One region of the Vibrio sp. SNU_ST1 genome, then DNA from elsewhere that is predicted to be linked to it. Evidence: predicted binding sites of a transcription regulator. Region 1 holds the regulator's gene; the other holds the start of a gene.
What was found. The regulator MetJ, encoded in region 1, represses methionine synthesis genes. The targets are predictions, from matches to a motif close to TTAGACNTNTANANGTCTAA.
Positions count from the first base shown of each region.

Region 2: a site for MetJ is predicted at 3,210-3,229, ahead of metH (methionine synthase). Genes of this name have one in related genera too.

Region 1 covers NZ_CP130748.1:2,963,668-2,971,690, forward strand. The annotation lists gene Q5H80_RS13165 (bifunctional aspartate kinase/homoserine dehydrogenase II) at 1-508, opposite strand, end outside; gene Q5H80_RS13170 (O-succinylhomoserine (thiol)-lyase) at 511-1,692, opposite strand; gene metJ (met regulon transcriptional regulator MetJ) at 1,901-2,221, shown strand; gene Q5H80_RS13180 (malic enzyme-like NAD(P)-binding protein) at 2,445-3,752, opposite strand; gene rpmE (50S ribosomal protein L31) at 4,084-4,302, opposite strand; gene priA (primosomal protein N') at 4,633-6,834, shown strand; gene cytR (DNA-binding transcriptional regulator CytR) at 7,075-8,023, shown strand, end outside.
Region 2 covers NZ_CP130748.1:294,279-302,301, reverse strand. The annotation lists gene metH (methionine synthase) at 1-3,161, opposite strand, end outside; gene Q5H80_RS01425 (sodium:proton antiporter) at 3,331-4,611, shown strand; partial or broken gene Q5H80_RS01420 (IS630 family transposase) at 4,831-5,865, shown strand; tRNA gene Q5H80_RS01415 (tRNA-Trp) at 5,969-6,045, opposite strand; tRNA gene Q5H80_RS01410 (tRNA-Asp) at 6,080-6,156, opposite strand; rRNA gene rrf (5S ribosomal RNA) at 6,224-6,339, opposite strand; rRNA gene Q5H80_RS01400 (23S ribosomal RNA) at 6,469-8,023, opposite strand, start outside.

The DNA of each region.
Region 1 (8,023 bases):
CTTTAATCAGAGGATAAGATCGCGCACGGTCGACTTCAGGTTGCGCCCCCGCTTCTGCACGCAAAAAGGCACGTGCGTCTTGAGCAACGGCTTGTAGGTCATGCTGACACAACAAAGCGGCCAACAAACGTGAAGACCAAACCTCACCGTGTCCTAGCACCTGTGCTTTTTGCGCTTCGCTTAGAGGAGCCGTTAGCTCACCCAAAGCAGTGAATTCTTGTTGAATGGTAGCCGTCAGCTGAGCCGCAGACTCACCTTCAAGCAGCGCTTCAATCAGCTCAAGTTGGAACTGACGAAGGGTTTGTAGGCATTCATGAGCGATACGACCATCTTTGTCGAGCGCTTCAACAAACTCAATCAAGCGGTTAGTTGTTTTACCTGCAGCCGATACCACGACCAAGTCAGTAGCTGATGAGTATTCTCTAAGAATGTTGACCACTCGTTGGTAACATTCAGGATTCGCTAAACTGCTGCCACCAAATTTATGTAGCTGGCGAAAGGTTGTCATTATTAAGCCTCCCCTTCTGCGATAAAGCCTTGTGTTTTTTCAAACGCTTGCTTGAGATCGTCGATTAGGTCTTCTGCATCTTCAAGGCCAACAGAAAGGCGCAGTAATTGTTGAGAAACCCCCGCTTCTGCCAATGCTTCTTCGCCCATCGCACGGTGAGTCATCGACGCAGGGTGACAAATCAAACTTTCCACACCACCCAGTGATTCAGCCAAAGAGAATAGTTCTAACTTATCGACAAAATATTTAAGTGCTTCAAAAGAGCCCGAAAATTCAAAGCTCAGCATGGAACCAAAGCCCAACTGCTGTTTCTTCGCGATCTCGTGACCCGGATGTTCAGGAAGGCTTGGGTGGTAAATCGTACCCACCAGATCTTGTTGTTGCAGAGCCGTCAGAATTTCACATGAACTCTCTTCGTGAACACGCATACGCGCACCTAACGTACGAATACCACGTAGCGTCATGTAGCTATCAAACGGTGTGCCGGTTGCACCAATACAGTTGCCCCACCATGCTAGCCCTTCAGCGTGCTCTTCTGTCTTAGTAACTACAACGCCACCAATGACATCTGAGTGTCCGTTGATGTATTTAGTGGTTGAGTGGATAACAAAATCCGCACCCAGCTCTAAAGGCTTTTGAAACACAGGCGTCAAAAACGTGTTGTCGACAGCAACCAGAGCACCTACTTCTTTCGCTTTACGGCAAGTTTCTGCAATATCAACCACACGAACCAATGGATTCGATGGCGTTTCGATTAAGATCAACTTTGGCTTAAACGCGATCGCCGCATCCAGCGCAGCTTGATCCGATTGATCAACGAACAGAACTTTGAAGTCACCTTTTAGTGAGCGTGTGTTAAACAGACGGTAAGTGCCGCCGTAGCAGTCGTGTGGTGCAATGATAAGATCATCGCCACCTAAGAAAGCGGATACCCATAAGTTAAGTGCCGACGTACCGCAGTTAGTCACAACCGCGCCTTTGCCTGATTCAAGCTCAAACAGTGCCGTTTCTAATAGACCGCGATTTGGGTTACCAGAGCGGGTATAATCATACTTTGGCACTTCACCAAAAGCGGGAAACCCGTAGTTAGTCGAAAGATAAATAGGTGGGACAACGGCATGGTGTTGCGTGTCTGACTCGATACCAGTACGTACTGCGATGGTTGCTGGCTTCCGGCTGCTCATAGGTGCTTCCTTACAAGTTTTGCGTCTGAGAGTCACAGCTGCTTGTCGGCATTTTACGGCTGTGTTAGATATATGTTACTCACTTTACTTTCATAAACGTGAGACGTCAACACTTCTGGACGTCTATATGTCTTTGCTTATGGCAGTAAATCCCGCTAAAATCAGCACTATTAATTTATTCTAACAACTAAAGTGATGAAGGTACGCAATGGCCGACTGGAATGGTGAATACATAAGCCCATATGCTGAGCATGGAAAGAAAAGCGAACAAGTAAAGAAAATTACAGTTTCTATCCCTCTAAAAGTGTTAAAGGTTCTTACTGACGAGCGCACTCGCCGCCAGATCAATAACCTACGCCATGCAACAAACAGTGAGCTACTGTGCGAAGCCTTTCTACATGCGTACACAGGCCAACCACTGCCAACGGATGAAGACCTTCGTAAAGATCGTCCAGACGACATCCCGACTGAAGTCAAAAAACTGATGACAGAGATGGGCATCGAGTTCGAAGCGTTTGACGAAGAATAAAAACAACTCAGTCACCGCCTTCATTATTGATTCGCTATAGCTGAACCCTATTTATCACATCACCCACTACGTTATCTGTAGCTGCGCTGTGAATGATAGACATAAAAAAACCGACTCCTATGAGTCGGTTTTTTATTATTCTTTTTCGCTCAATAGAGCAACAGCTACTAAGCTACTAAGCTACTAAGCTACTAAGCTACTAAGCTACTAAGCTACTAAGGCATTAAGCCATATAGTTAGCAGGCATCTCAATACGAGCAACGCCAGACTCAACAGCCGCTTCAGCAACTGCTTTTGCTACTCGAGGAAGCAGACGCGGGTCCATTGGCTTAGGAATGATGTAACCCTTACCGAACTCCAGTGCAGTCTCGCCCGCAGCTGCCAGTACTTCAGCTGGAACTTCTTCTTTCGCTAGTTCACGAATCGCTTTAACCGCCGCTAGCTTCATTTCGTCATTGATTTCGCTCGCACGCACGTCTAGCGCACCACGGAAAATGAATGGGAAACAAAGTACGTTGTTTACTTGGTTAGGGTAATCACTACGGCCTGTACCCATGATTAAGTCAGAACGAACTTCGTGTGCAAGCTCAGGCTTGATCTCTGGATCTGGATTTGAACATGCAAACACAACAGGCTTATCAGCCATCAGCGTAAGTGCCTTAGCTGGTAGCAGATTAGGACCCGATACACCCAAGAACAGGTCAGCGCCTTCGATAACATCTTCAAGCGTGCGCTTGTCGGTGTTATTTGCGAACAGCTCTTTGTATTCATTCAAGTCATCACGACGAGTGTGGATCACACCTTTACGGTCAAGCATGTAGATCTTCTCACGCTGAGCGCCACACTTAATCAATAGCTCCATACAAGCAACCGCTGCTGCGCCAGCACCTAAACAAACGATCTTACACTCTTCCAGTTTCTTACCTTGAAGCTCGATCGCGTTAAGCATACCCGCAGCCGTTACAATCGCAGTACCGTGTTGATCATCATGGAAAACAGGTACATCACAACGCTCAATCAGGCGACGTTCAATCTCAAAACAGTCTGGTGCTTTGATGTCTTCTAGGTTAATACCACCAAATGTATCTGCGATATTCGCAACCGTATCAACGAACTCATCAATTGTGCGGTGTTTTACTTCAATATCGATAGAATCTAAACCAGCAAAACGCTTAAACAGTAGCGCTTTACCTTCCATAACAGGTTTAGAAGCAATAGGGCCAAGGTTACCTAGGCCAAGAATCGCTGTACCGTTAGAGATAACAGCAACCATGTTGCCTTTACCTGTGTACTTATAAACGTTATCGACATTCTGTGCGATCTCGCGAACAGGCTCAGCTACGCCAGGGCTGTATGCCAGTGCTAGGTCTTCTGCAGAGTTTGCAGGCTTCGTCAGTTCTACGGCAATTTTGCCTGGAATTGGGAACTCATGATAATCAAGAGCTTGCTGACGGAATTGTTCTTGAGGCGATAAAGATTGTTCAGATGATAACGCTTGAGAGGATTGATCTTGGCGGCTGTCTTCAGACATAGGTGTAGGTTCCTAGGATATTATTATTTGGGGGATCTTGTTCATGTTAATGGATGTACTTCAAAGTTCCTAGGTGGTTGAAGCATCTGTATCATTAAAAAACGAGATTTCACTACTAATAAGACCAGTGGGCAGTTGAAATTACTGTCGCCTGCTCAACTTTAGAGCGAATTTCGAGGAAGGAGTGTTGGGGTAAGCGATGAAATAAAATTTACGCCAGTAACCTACCACTTTAAATGACCTAATAATGAAATACGATTCAGTATTTTTTCAAATTTCTGGCAACAAAAAAGGACACCGAAGTGTCCTTTTTATGTCTAAATAGCGAGAATTACTTCTTGCTAGAAAGAGCACCGAAACGCTTGTTGAAGCGATCAACACGGCCGCCTGTATCTACGATACGTTGCTTACCAGTGTAGAACGGGTGACATTTGTCACATACGTCTAGGTGGATTGATTCTTTTGCTAGCGTTGAGTTGAACTCAAATGTGTTGCCGCAAGAACAAGTTGCAGAAACTGCTTTGTATTCTGGGTGGATACCAACTTTCATGGGAAAACCTCAATTAGGCCGTGTCGCCATCCGATTCTAAGCCGGACACCACACGTAGTTAAAAAATAAATAAAGACACCGCTGTATCACTAAACCGCGATAAAGCCATACCTTTAAGGCGCAGTATAGTAATGAATCTGTGAGGTAGGATCAACTGATTTGATACATTTTTCACCAACACTGTCCTTAAACCTTCTATTAAGCGTTATTTTCTGGCTCCAGTAGCATTCAAGCCTCAAGTAAGCTCTGTCATCTAAACTGCTCCTCGAATTTAACGCCCTTATCCATTAGACTGTTCGCTCTCGTCAACTCAGATAAAGCCGTCCCTTTATGCGTCCAATGATTGCCCGTGTGGCACTGCCTGTTCCACTCGACAAGCAGTTCGATTACAAGATTCCTAGCCACCTATTTCCGATTATTGGCGGTCGAGTCTCTGTGCCTTTTGGACGACAAACCTTAACAGGCATTGTTACGGCTCTGGTTAACGAATCTGAATTCGAGTTAGACAAACTCAAGCCGATTAAAGCCTTACTAGACAACCAACCCGTTTGGCCGGAATCGGTCTACTCACTTTTGGTATGGTGCAGCCAGTTCTATCAGTATCCACTTGGTGAAACCTTGGCCAACGCACTACCAAGCGCCTTACGAAAAGGCAAAGCTGCAGACTTCGCGACGCTTGTTGAATGGCAACTGACCCCATCAGGTAGAGATCAACTGATGCAGGGCTTTGGCCGTGCCGTCAAACAAGCCAAAGTAATGCACATGCTTGAGCACGGCCCAGTTCCCCATCAAGAATTCATCGATGAAGAGGTGGGCAGCGCGGTACTCAAGACACTAGAAGAGAAGGGCTGGATTGAATCGGTAGAGAAAAAGCCAAAACGCCATGCATGGCCTGTTGATCTCGAAAACGATCAAGATAAGCCAAAACTCAATGCAGAACAGGCTATAGCAATAGCGACTGTAAATAGCCAAACCGACTTTGGTTGCTTCTTGCTCGAGGGTGTAACTGGCTCAGGTAAGACCGAAGTCTACCTGAATATGATCAAGCCGATTCTCGACCAAGGAAAACAAGCGTTAGTGTTAGTGCCCGAGATCGGTCTAACCCCTCAAACGATTAACCGCTTTAAGCGACGCTTTAATGTACCAGTTGAGGTTATCCACTCTGGGTTAAACGATTCTGAGCGACTGAATGCTTGGTTATCGGCGCGCGATAAAATAGCGGGCATTGTGATCGGCACTCGTTCAGCTCTGTTCACACCGTTCGCGGATCTGGGCATTATCATTGTCGATGAAGAGCACGACGCCTCTTATAAGCAGCAAGATAGCCTACGCTACCACGCTCGTGATGTTGCCATCATGCGTGCTCATAAAGCGCAGATTCCGGTTGTGTTAGGCTCGGCGACTCCGGCCTTTGAAACGCTGCACAACGCTCAGATCGGTAAATACAGTTACCTCACCCTGACCTCTCGTGCAGGTGTCGCTCTGCCGACCACCAATAAAGTGTTGGACGTTAAGGGTGAATATCTAGAAAGTGGCTTGTCTGCATCGTTAATTGCTGAAATGCAAAGACACCTCAAAGCAGGCAACCAAGTGATGTTGTTTCTCAACCGTCGTGGGTTTTCTCCCGCATTGATGTGTCACGATTGTGGTTGGACAGCGGAATGTAAGCGTTGTGATGCCTACTACACCTACCACCAATACAGCAATGAGATGCGCTGCCACCACTGTGGTTCACAGCAGCATATCGTGCATCATTGCCAAGGTTGTGGTTCAGCAAACTTAGTGACAGTAGGTGTTGGTACCGAACAGTTAGAGGCTCAACTGGGTCAACTATTCCCTGAATACAAAACCATTCGTATTGACCGAGACAGCACTCGCCGCAAAGGTAGTTTAGAAAGCGCGTTAGAGTCGATTCGTAAAGGTGAATACCAAATTCTGATTGGTACACAGATGCTTGCTAAAGGGCACCACTTCCCAGATGTCACACTTGTGGCATTGCTGGATGTTGATGCCTCTTTATATAGCAGTGACTTTCGCGCCTCTGAGCGATTAGCTCAGTTGTTTACTCAAGTCGCAGGTCGAGCAGGACGAGCCAGTAAGCCGGGGGAAGTTATCTTACAAACTCACCATCCAGAACACGGCTTATTACAGGCATTACTGCACAAAAACTATAACCACTTTGCTCAAACTGCATTGGCAGAGCGTAAACAAGCGATGTTGCCACCTTATACCTTCATGACTCTATTTAGAGCGGAAGCCAATGACACTCGCTTAGTGGAAGAGTTTTTGCGTCAAGTGCGCCACACATTGGAATCGCATCCGTTATTTGACCAATATTGTATGGTGCTAGGGCCAACCCCTGCACCACTGGCCAAACGAGCAGGTAAATCGCGCTGGCAGCTTATTTTACAAACACAGACTCGCTCGTTGATGCAAAAGCTATTAATGAGCGCCAAGCCAGCAATCAATATGTTACCCGCTGCGAAAAAAGTCCGTTGGTCACTCGATATTGAGCCGCAAGATCTGAGCTAAACCCACTTGGGTTAAAACTAATGATAAGTTTGTTCACAAATATTTCATATTTCTCGTGAGCAACTTCACACTAGTCATGTGATTTTTGTTAATCTAGCCGTAACTTTACATGGGTGAAACGAATAAAATATTGCAATAAAAAAAGTGTTAGCAACACTTTCACAATATCTATTCGATTACATTTATTATTCATGCCTTAGATACTTAGGCAACAAAGGAATTAAAAAGAGGGTTTAATTTATGGCGACAATGAAGGATGTTGCCCAGCTAGCAGGCGTTTCAACAGCCACGGTATCACGTGCATTGATGAACCCTGAAAAAGTCTCGGTTTCTACTCGTAAGCGAGTTGAGACAGCAGTACTTGAAGCTGGATACTCACCCAATACATTAGCTAGAAACTTACGTCGCAACGAATCAAAAACCATCATCACTATTGTTCCTGATATCTGTGACCCGTATTTCGCAGAGATCATTCGTGGTATCGAAGATGCCGCAGTAGAAAATGACTACCTCGTTTTACTGGGTGATAGCGGCCAACAGAAGAAGCGTGAGTCTTCATTTGTTAACTTAGTATTCACCAAACAAGCTGACGGCATGCTACTACTTGGCACCGACCACCCGTTTGATGTCAGTAAGCCTGAACAAAAAAATTTACCGCCGATGGTGATGGCGTGTGAGTTTGCCCCAGAGCTTGAACTCCCTACCGTACACATCGATAACCTGACCTCAGCATTTGAAGCGGTAAACTACCTAGCTCAGCTAGGTCATAAACGTATTGCGCAAATCTCTGGGCCAGTATCGGCAACGCTTTGTAAGTTCCGTCAACAAGGCTACCAACAAGCGCTACGTCGCGCTGGAGTATCAATGAATCCAGCCTACAGCACTGTCGGTGACTTTACCTTTGAAGCCGGCGCTCAAGCAGTTCGTCAATTACTCGCTCTTCCTGAACAACCTACAGCGATCTTCTGTCATAACGATGCGATGGCCATCGGTGCAATTCAAGAAGCGAAGAAGTTGGGCTTGCGCGTACCTCAAGATCTATCGATTGTCGGCTTCGATGATATCCAGTTTGCTCAATACTGCGATCCGCCGCTAACCACTATTTCTCAGCCTCGTTATGAGATTGGACGCCAAGCAATGCTGATGATGCTCGACGTACTTAAAGGCAACGATGTACAAGCTGGTTCAC
Region 2 (8,023 bases), 560 kb from region 1:
CTTTCTTTTGGAGCGATGTAATCAGACAAACAGTAGTTGAATCCTTTGGGCTTTTCGGTTTGCTGACGAAGGTTGTGTAGAACCTTTAGAACTTCAGTACGAGATTCATCGGTATATACCTCAATATCATCACCAACACTGTTCGCAGGGAACATGGCACACATACCACGCGCTTCGAGCAACTTATCTTTCTCTACGCGGTCCAGTAAATCATTGGCATCTTTGAATAAACGTTTTGCTTCTTCACCCACTTCTTCATGTTCAAGGATTGCAGGGTACTTTCCGACTAGCGACCATGTCATAAAGAATGGCGTCCAGTCTATGTACTGGCGTAAAGTCGCGACATCAAAATCATTGAATATGTGTACTCCCGGCTTAGCGGGTGCCGGCGGCGTATAAGCTCTCCAATCAATCGCCACTTTATTAGCACGAGCGCGTTCAAGCGTAACAGGCTTAGTACGTGGTTTCTTACGATTGTGCTGATCTCGCACACGGTCGTAATCAATATCCAACGTCTCAACAAAGGCAGGCTTCAACTCTTTAGATAGCAATGAGGTACATACACCCACCGCACGTGAAGCATTGTTTACGTAGACCACAGGTTCAGAGTAGTTCTGTTCAATCTTAACGGCTGTATGCGCTTTAGATGTCGTAGCTCCACCAATAAGAAGAGGCAGTTTAAAGCCTTGTCTCTCCATCTCTTTAGCCACATGAACCATCTCATCCAGTGAAGGAGTGATCAAACCCGAAAGGCCAATGATATCGACGTTCTCTTCCTTAGCGACCTTAAGGATTTTTTCACATGAAACCATCACTCCTAAATCGATAATGTCGTAGTTATTACACTGCAAGACAACGCCCACAATGTTTTTACCAATATCGTGAACATCGCCTTTTACGGTCGCAAGTAATATTTTTCCGTTAGTCGCACCAACATCTTTGGTTGCATTAATAAATGGTTCTAGATGGGCTACCGCTTGCTTCATAACACGGGCAGATTTCACCACTTGAGGAAGGAACATCTTACCTTCACCAAAGAGGTCACCAACCACATTCATGCCATCCATTAATGGGCCTTCAATCACCTCGATAGGACGAGAAGCATTAACACGAGCTTCTTCGGTATCTTCAACAATAAAGTCGGTAATACCTTTCACTAAGGAATGCTCTAAGCGTTTTTCGACTGGCCAGGTACGCCACTCTAAAGCTGATTTATCTTCAACTTTTCCAACTGCACGCTCTAGATACTCAGTCGCGATATCTAGCAAGCGCTCAGTTGAATCATCTCGGCGGTTTAGAACCACGTCTTCAACGGCTTCACGTAAATCCTCAGGGACATTATCGTAAATCTCTAATTGCCCAGCATTTACGATGCCCATATCCATACCGTTTTTAAAACAGTGGTATAGAAATACTGCGTGGATTGCCTCACGAACGTAGTTATTACCTCGGAATGAGAACGAAACATTCGATACACCACCAGAGATCATCGCATGCGGAAGATCGCGTTTGATGTCCCCTACCGCTTCAATGAAGTCGACCGCATAGTTATTATGCTCATCAATACCCGTCGCAACCGCGAAAATGTTCGGGTCAAAAATAATATCTTCTGGCGGGAAACCAACTTCATCAACCAGAATATTGTAGGCATTAGTACAAATCTCAACCTTACGCTCTCGAGTATCAGCTTGACCAACTTCATCGAACGCCATCACGATAACGGCTGCACCATATCGGCGAACCAGTTTCGCTTGTTCGACAAACTTTTCTTTCCCTTCCTTCAATGAGATAGAGTTAACGATGCCTTTACCCTGAATACATTTCAAGCCCGCTTCAATCACTTCCCATTTTGAAGAGTCGACCATCACTGGGACTTTCGAGATCTCAGGTTCAGACGCACATAGGTTAAGGAATTTAACCATACACGCCTCAGCGTCTAGCATCCCTTCATCCATGTTGATATCGATAATTTGAGCGCCGTTCTCAACTTGCTCTCGAGCCACACTCAAAGCTTCATCGTATAGCTCTTCTTTGATAAGGCGCTTAAAGCGAGCAGAGCCCGTAACGTTAGTACGCTCACCCACGTTAACAAACAGAGATTCCTTGGAAATCGTCAATGGCTCTAAACCAGAGAGACGACATGAAACTGGTAAATCTGGTAGTTGGCGCGGTTTTACACCTTCAACCGCTTCTGCCATTTGGCGTATATGTTCTGGCGTTGTACCACAACAGCCACCAATTAAGTTCAAGAAGCCACTTTCAGCCCATTCCTTAACGTGTTCAGCCATATCTTCTGGAGACAAGTCATATTCACCGAATGCATTAGGTAAACCTGCATTAGGGTGAGCGGAAACATTGCATTCTGAAATACGAGACATTTCACCAACGTATTCACGCAGTTCGTCAGGACCTAATGCACAGTTCAATCCAAATGAGATAGGTTTTACATGACGAAGGGCATTATAGAATGCTTCTGTTGTTTGTCCGGAAAGCGTTCGACCAGATGCATCGGTGATAGTACCGGAGATCATAACCGGTAAAATGATACCTACTTCTTCAAAGACAGATTCAACCGCAAAAGCACACGCTTTCGCGTTTAACGTATCGAAGATAGTTTCAATAAGAATTAAGTCTGAACCGCCCTTGATAAGCGCACGAGTCGATTCAGAGTAAGCCTCAACAAGTTCATCAAAGCTAACATTACGATAGCCCGGATCATTAACATCTGGGGAGAGAGAACAAGTTCGGTTAGTTGGACCTAACACACCCGCCACGAAACGGGGTTTATCAGGAGTCTTCACTGTCCATTCGTCTGCCGCTTCACGAGCCAACTTAGCAGCAGCATAGTTAATTTCTTCGCTAAGACTTTCCATATCATAGTCGGCCATAGCGATGGTTGTAGCGTTAAAGGTATTGGTCTCGAGGATATCAGCACCGGCTTCCAAATACTCCATATGGATATCTTTGATAAGCTTAGGCTGCGTAAGTACCAAAAGGTCATTGTTACCCTTTAAGTCACTATGCCAATCAGCAAATCGCTCACCGCGATAGTCTCGCTCTTCCAATTTATAATCCTGAATCATGGTACCCATGCCACCATCAATCAGTAAAATTCGTTGCTTCAACAGAGCGTCAATCTTTTGCCTTACATTACTTCCCACGATACAACCTCATTCCTTTAATTATCTCTCCATCCTACCACACATTTAAAAGGAGTCTAGACGTCTAAAACATGAAGTAAATGACCAAGTCATGACAAAAAAATGTTTGCTATTTGAGCATGAGAGAACGAGAATTAATATTCATATTTTGTTACATATTGAGTTCCCAATGTCGGTCTATTACACCTTATGCTTCCTGTCCGCTGCTGCCATGCTTATTGCTTTCGTTAATACCAAAATTGGTAAAATGCAGACAACCATCGCCATCACAGCTGGCTCAATGATGCTATCTCTATTGATTATCATTGCGGGACAAAACAATTGGTTCCAATTGGCTGACATCGCCTCAGAAACCGTTGCCAGTATCAACTTTGAAGACTTCCTCCTGAAAGGAATACTGGGATTCTTACTCTTTGCAGGTGGTTTGGGGATTAAGTTACCTAATCTAAAAGATCAGAAATGGGAAATAACGGTACTCGCTCTTGGTGCTACACTATTTTCGACATTCTTTATTGGCTTTGTACTTTATGGGTTCTGTCAATTTATCGGCATTCAATTTGACTTAATTTATTGCTTACTGTTTGGTTCTCTAATATCTCCAACCGATCCAATAGCTGTATTAGCAATAGTGAAGAAGCTCGATGCTCCCAGACGAATCTCTACTCAAATCGAGGGAGAATCTCTATTCAACGATGGTTTTGGCCTAGTCATCTTCGTTACCCTATTTACCATTGCGTTCGGCACTGAAGCACCGACTGTGGGTAGCGTGACCATGTTATTCGTCCAAGAGGCTATTGGCGGTATCGTCTACGGATTTGTTCTAGGTTTGATATTCCACTATCTAATCAGCAACACCGATGACCACTCGATGGAGTTGCTATTAACCATCGGTATTCCTACAGCTGGTTATGCTTTTGCAGAGGTTCTGCATGTATCTGGACCATTGGCAATGGTGGTATCTGGTATCATGATAGGCAACTGGACACGCTTCATCGGATTTTCTAAGGAAAGTGAGGATCACCTAGACCATTTCTGGGAATTAATAGATGAGTTCTTAAATGGCGTACTATTCTTATTGATTGGTATGTCTATGCTGCTATTCAAGTTCCACCAAGAAGATTGGATTTTAATGGCGTTCGCAGTCCCTCTAGTATTGGGGGCACGCTACCTAAGTGTTTTCTTGTCTTATATTGGATTTAAACGCTTTAGAACTTACAACCCGTGGTCGACTAAGATTCTAACTTGGGGTGGTTTACGCGGAGGCTTAGCTCTAGCTATGGCACTTTCAATCCCTTCAGGTATCTGGGTGATTGAAGACAAGGCAATAGATGTTAAAGAGATAATCCTCGTTATGACCTATGCTGTTGTTGTGTTCTCAATCTTAGTTCAAGGATCAACAATCACTCCTATGATAGAAAAAGCGAAACAAGCTGAGAAAGAGCTAGATTAACATCTAAATAGATCAACCAAGGCCGCCGACTATAGGTGGCCTTTTTTATACCTAATGAAAGTCAGATCCACCGATTTCCTTACTAGAACGCTAGCTGAAGGAACATAGAGCTTATCTCGGGTAGTTGATGCACTGTTATAGGAGTATTCAAAAGCCTTATACCAATTAAAGTAAAGATATGATCTAATTGAGGCCGTCGAACTCTTGCAGAAAATCGCTATGGATAGCCTTAATAATACAGATTTTAAAAAGCTAGCAAGCCAACAAAAAACCATTCAAATGAAAGTTCGCTTGCTAGCACTTGCCCACTTCAAAGAAGGTCACTCGCGCACTCAAATTGCCAAATACCTTAAAGTCAGTCGAACTAGTGTAAACAAATGGGTCCAAGCATTTCTTGAAGAAGGATTGGAAGGGCTTCAAGAGAAACCTCGCACAGGCAGACCTGCATACCTCAATGCAGAACAACGAAAACAACTCAGTGCATTCATTAAGAAAGAAGCAGAGTCCCCTTCAGACGGGCGCCTTGTCGGGAGCGATATACATGACTACATCGTGAAAAACTTTGATAAATACTACCACCCTAATTCTATCTATTATCTCCTCGACCACATGGGCTTCTCTTGGATAACTTCTCGCTCCAAACACCCTAAACAATCACAGCAAGTCCAAGACGATTTTAAAAAAATTCAAAATAGAAACGATCCTTAAGATCCCCGGCCATATTGGGCTAGAGAGTGTTGATGTCTGGTTTCAAGACGAAGCTAGGTTTGGTCAGCAGAACACAACGACACGTCTTTGGGCGACTCGTGGAACGAGGCCTCGCGTGGTAAAACAACAGCAATTTGAATACGCTTATTTGTTTGGTTCGGCATGCCCTGAAAGAGGAATTGGTGAAGCCATAGTGGTTCCTTGGGTTAACAAGGACATAATGACAAATCACTTAGAGCAGATATCTAAGGCTACTGAAAAAGGACGCTATGCTGTCGTTATAATGGTGGTGCAGGCTGGCATACCGATGATATTGCGAGAGAGTTTAATAACGTCAGTACTATTAAGCTTCCTCCCTACTCGCCAGAGCTTAACCCTATAGAGCAAGTTTGGAGTTGGTTGCGACAACATTATCTAGCGAATCAAAGTTTCACTGATTATAACGACATTGTTTCCAAGGTTTGTCGCACTTGGAATGGATTTCTTGAGTGCAAAGCTCGTGTCACAAAAATGAGCAGAAGGGATTGGATAAACCTGATCAGTTAATTTTCCGGATTGGTATAAGTCGGGGAGTCCGCTGCTCTAGCAATAGCGCAGATTATATTCAGAAAGTAAAAAGGCTCTAGCATTTCTGCTAGAGCCTTAAATATGGCAGGGGTGGAGAGATTCGAACTCCCAACACGCGGATTTGGAATCCGCTGCTCTGCCAATTGGAGCTACACCCCTATTTCAGTTTTAAAGAGCTGAACCTCTGAATAAGTGGCGGAGTGGACGGGACTCGAACCCGCGACCCCCGGCGTGACAGGCCGGTATTCTAACCAACTGAACTACCACTCCGCAGTGGTCAACTCACTAAGTGAGCGTCCATATCTCCAGGTCGGTCAACCTAAAGATTTAATTTAAAGCCTGGCGATGTCCTACTCTCACATGGGGAAGCCCCACACTACCATCGGCGCTATTGTGTTTCACTTCTGAGTTCGGCATGGAATCAGGTGGGTCCACAATGCTATGGTCGCCAAACAAATTTTGCTTTTACTTTCAGCTTAAAAACTGAAGGCAAAATAATCTGGAAAACTGATTTAAAAGTCTCTTCAAACTCATTCAAGGTCTGGTCTTTCTATTGAGTCCATAAAACCCCTTGGGTGTTGTATGGTTAAGCCTCACGGGCAATTAGTACAGGTTAGCTCAATGCCTCGCAGCACTTACACACCCTGCCTATCAACGTCGTAGTCTACGACAACCCTTTAGGACGCTTATAGCGTCAGGGAAAACTCATCTCAAGGCTCGCTTCCCGCTTAGATGCTTTCAGCGGTTATCGATTCCGAACTTAGCTACCGGGCAATGCCATTGGCATGACAACCCGAACACCAGAGGTTCGTCCACTCCGGTCCTCTCGTACTAGGAGCAGCCCCTTTCAATTTTCCAACGCCCACGGCAGATAGGGACCGAACTGTCTCACGACGTTCTAAACCCAGCTCGCGTACCACTTTAAATGGCGAACAGCCATACCCTTGGGACCGACTTCAGCCCCAGGATGTGATGAGCCGACATCGAGGTGCCAAACACCGCCGTCGATATGAACTCTTGGGCGGTATCAGCCTGTTATCCCCGGAGTACCTTTTATCCGTTGAGCGATGGCCCTTCCATTCAGAACCACCGGATCACTATGACCTGCTTTCGCACCTGCTCGAATTGTCATTCTCGCAGTCAAGCGGGCTTATGCCATTGCACTAACCACACGATGTCCAACCGTGTTTAGCCCACCTTCGTGCTCCTCCGTTACTCTTTGGGAGGAGACCGCCCCAGTCAAACTACCCACCAGGCACTGTCCGTAATCCCGATTCAGGGACCAACGTTAGAACATCAAAACTACAAGGGTGGTATTTCAAGGACGACTCCACCACATCTAGCGACGCGGTTTCATAGTCTCCCACCTATCCTACACATGTAGGTTCAATGTTCAGTGCCAAGCTGTAGTAAAGGTTCACGGGGTCTTTCCGTCTAGCCGCGGGTACACTGCATCTTCACAGCGATTTCAATTTCACTGAGTCTCGGGTGGAGACAGCGTGGCCATCATTACGCCATTCGTGCAGGTCGGAACTTACCCGACAAGGAATTTCGCTACCTTAGGACCGTTATAGTTACGGCCGCCGTTTACCGGGGCTTCGATCAAGAGCTTCGACCGAAGTCTAACCCCATCAATTAACCTTCCGGCACCGGGCAGGCGTCACACCGTATACGTCATCTTACGATTTTGCACAGTGCTGTGTTTTTAATAAACAGTTGCAGCCACCTGGTATCTGCGACTCTCGTCTGCTCCATCCGCAAGGGACTTCACTGATAAGAGCGTACCTTCTCCCGAAGTTACGGTACCATTTTGCCTAGTTCCTTCACCCGAGTTCTCTCAAGCGCCTTGGTATTCTCTACCCGACCACCTGTGTCGGTTTGGGGTACGATTCCTTACAATCTGAAGCTTAGAGGCTTTTCCTGGAAGCATGGCATCAATGACTTCACTACCGTAGTAGCTCGACATCGTATCTCAGCGTTAAGAAAGTCCGGATTTACCTAAACTTTCCGCCTACGTACTTGAACCTGGACAACCGTCGCCAGGCCCACCTAGCCTTCTCCGTCCCCCCATCGCAATTGTAAGAAGTACGGGAATATTAACCCGTTTCCCATCGACTACGCCTTTCGGCCTCGCCTT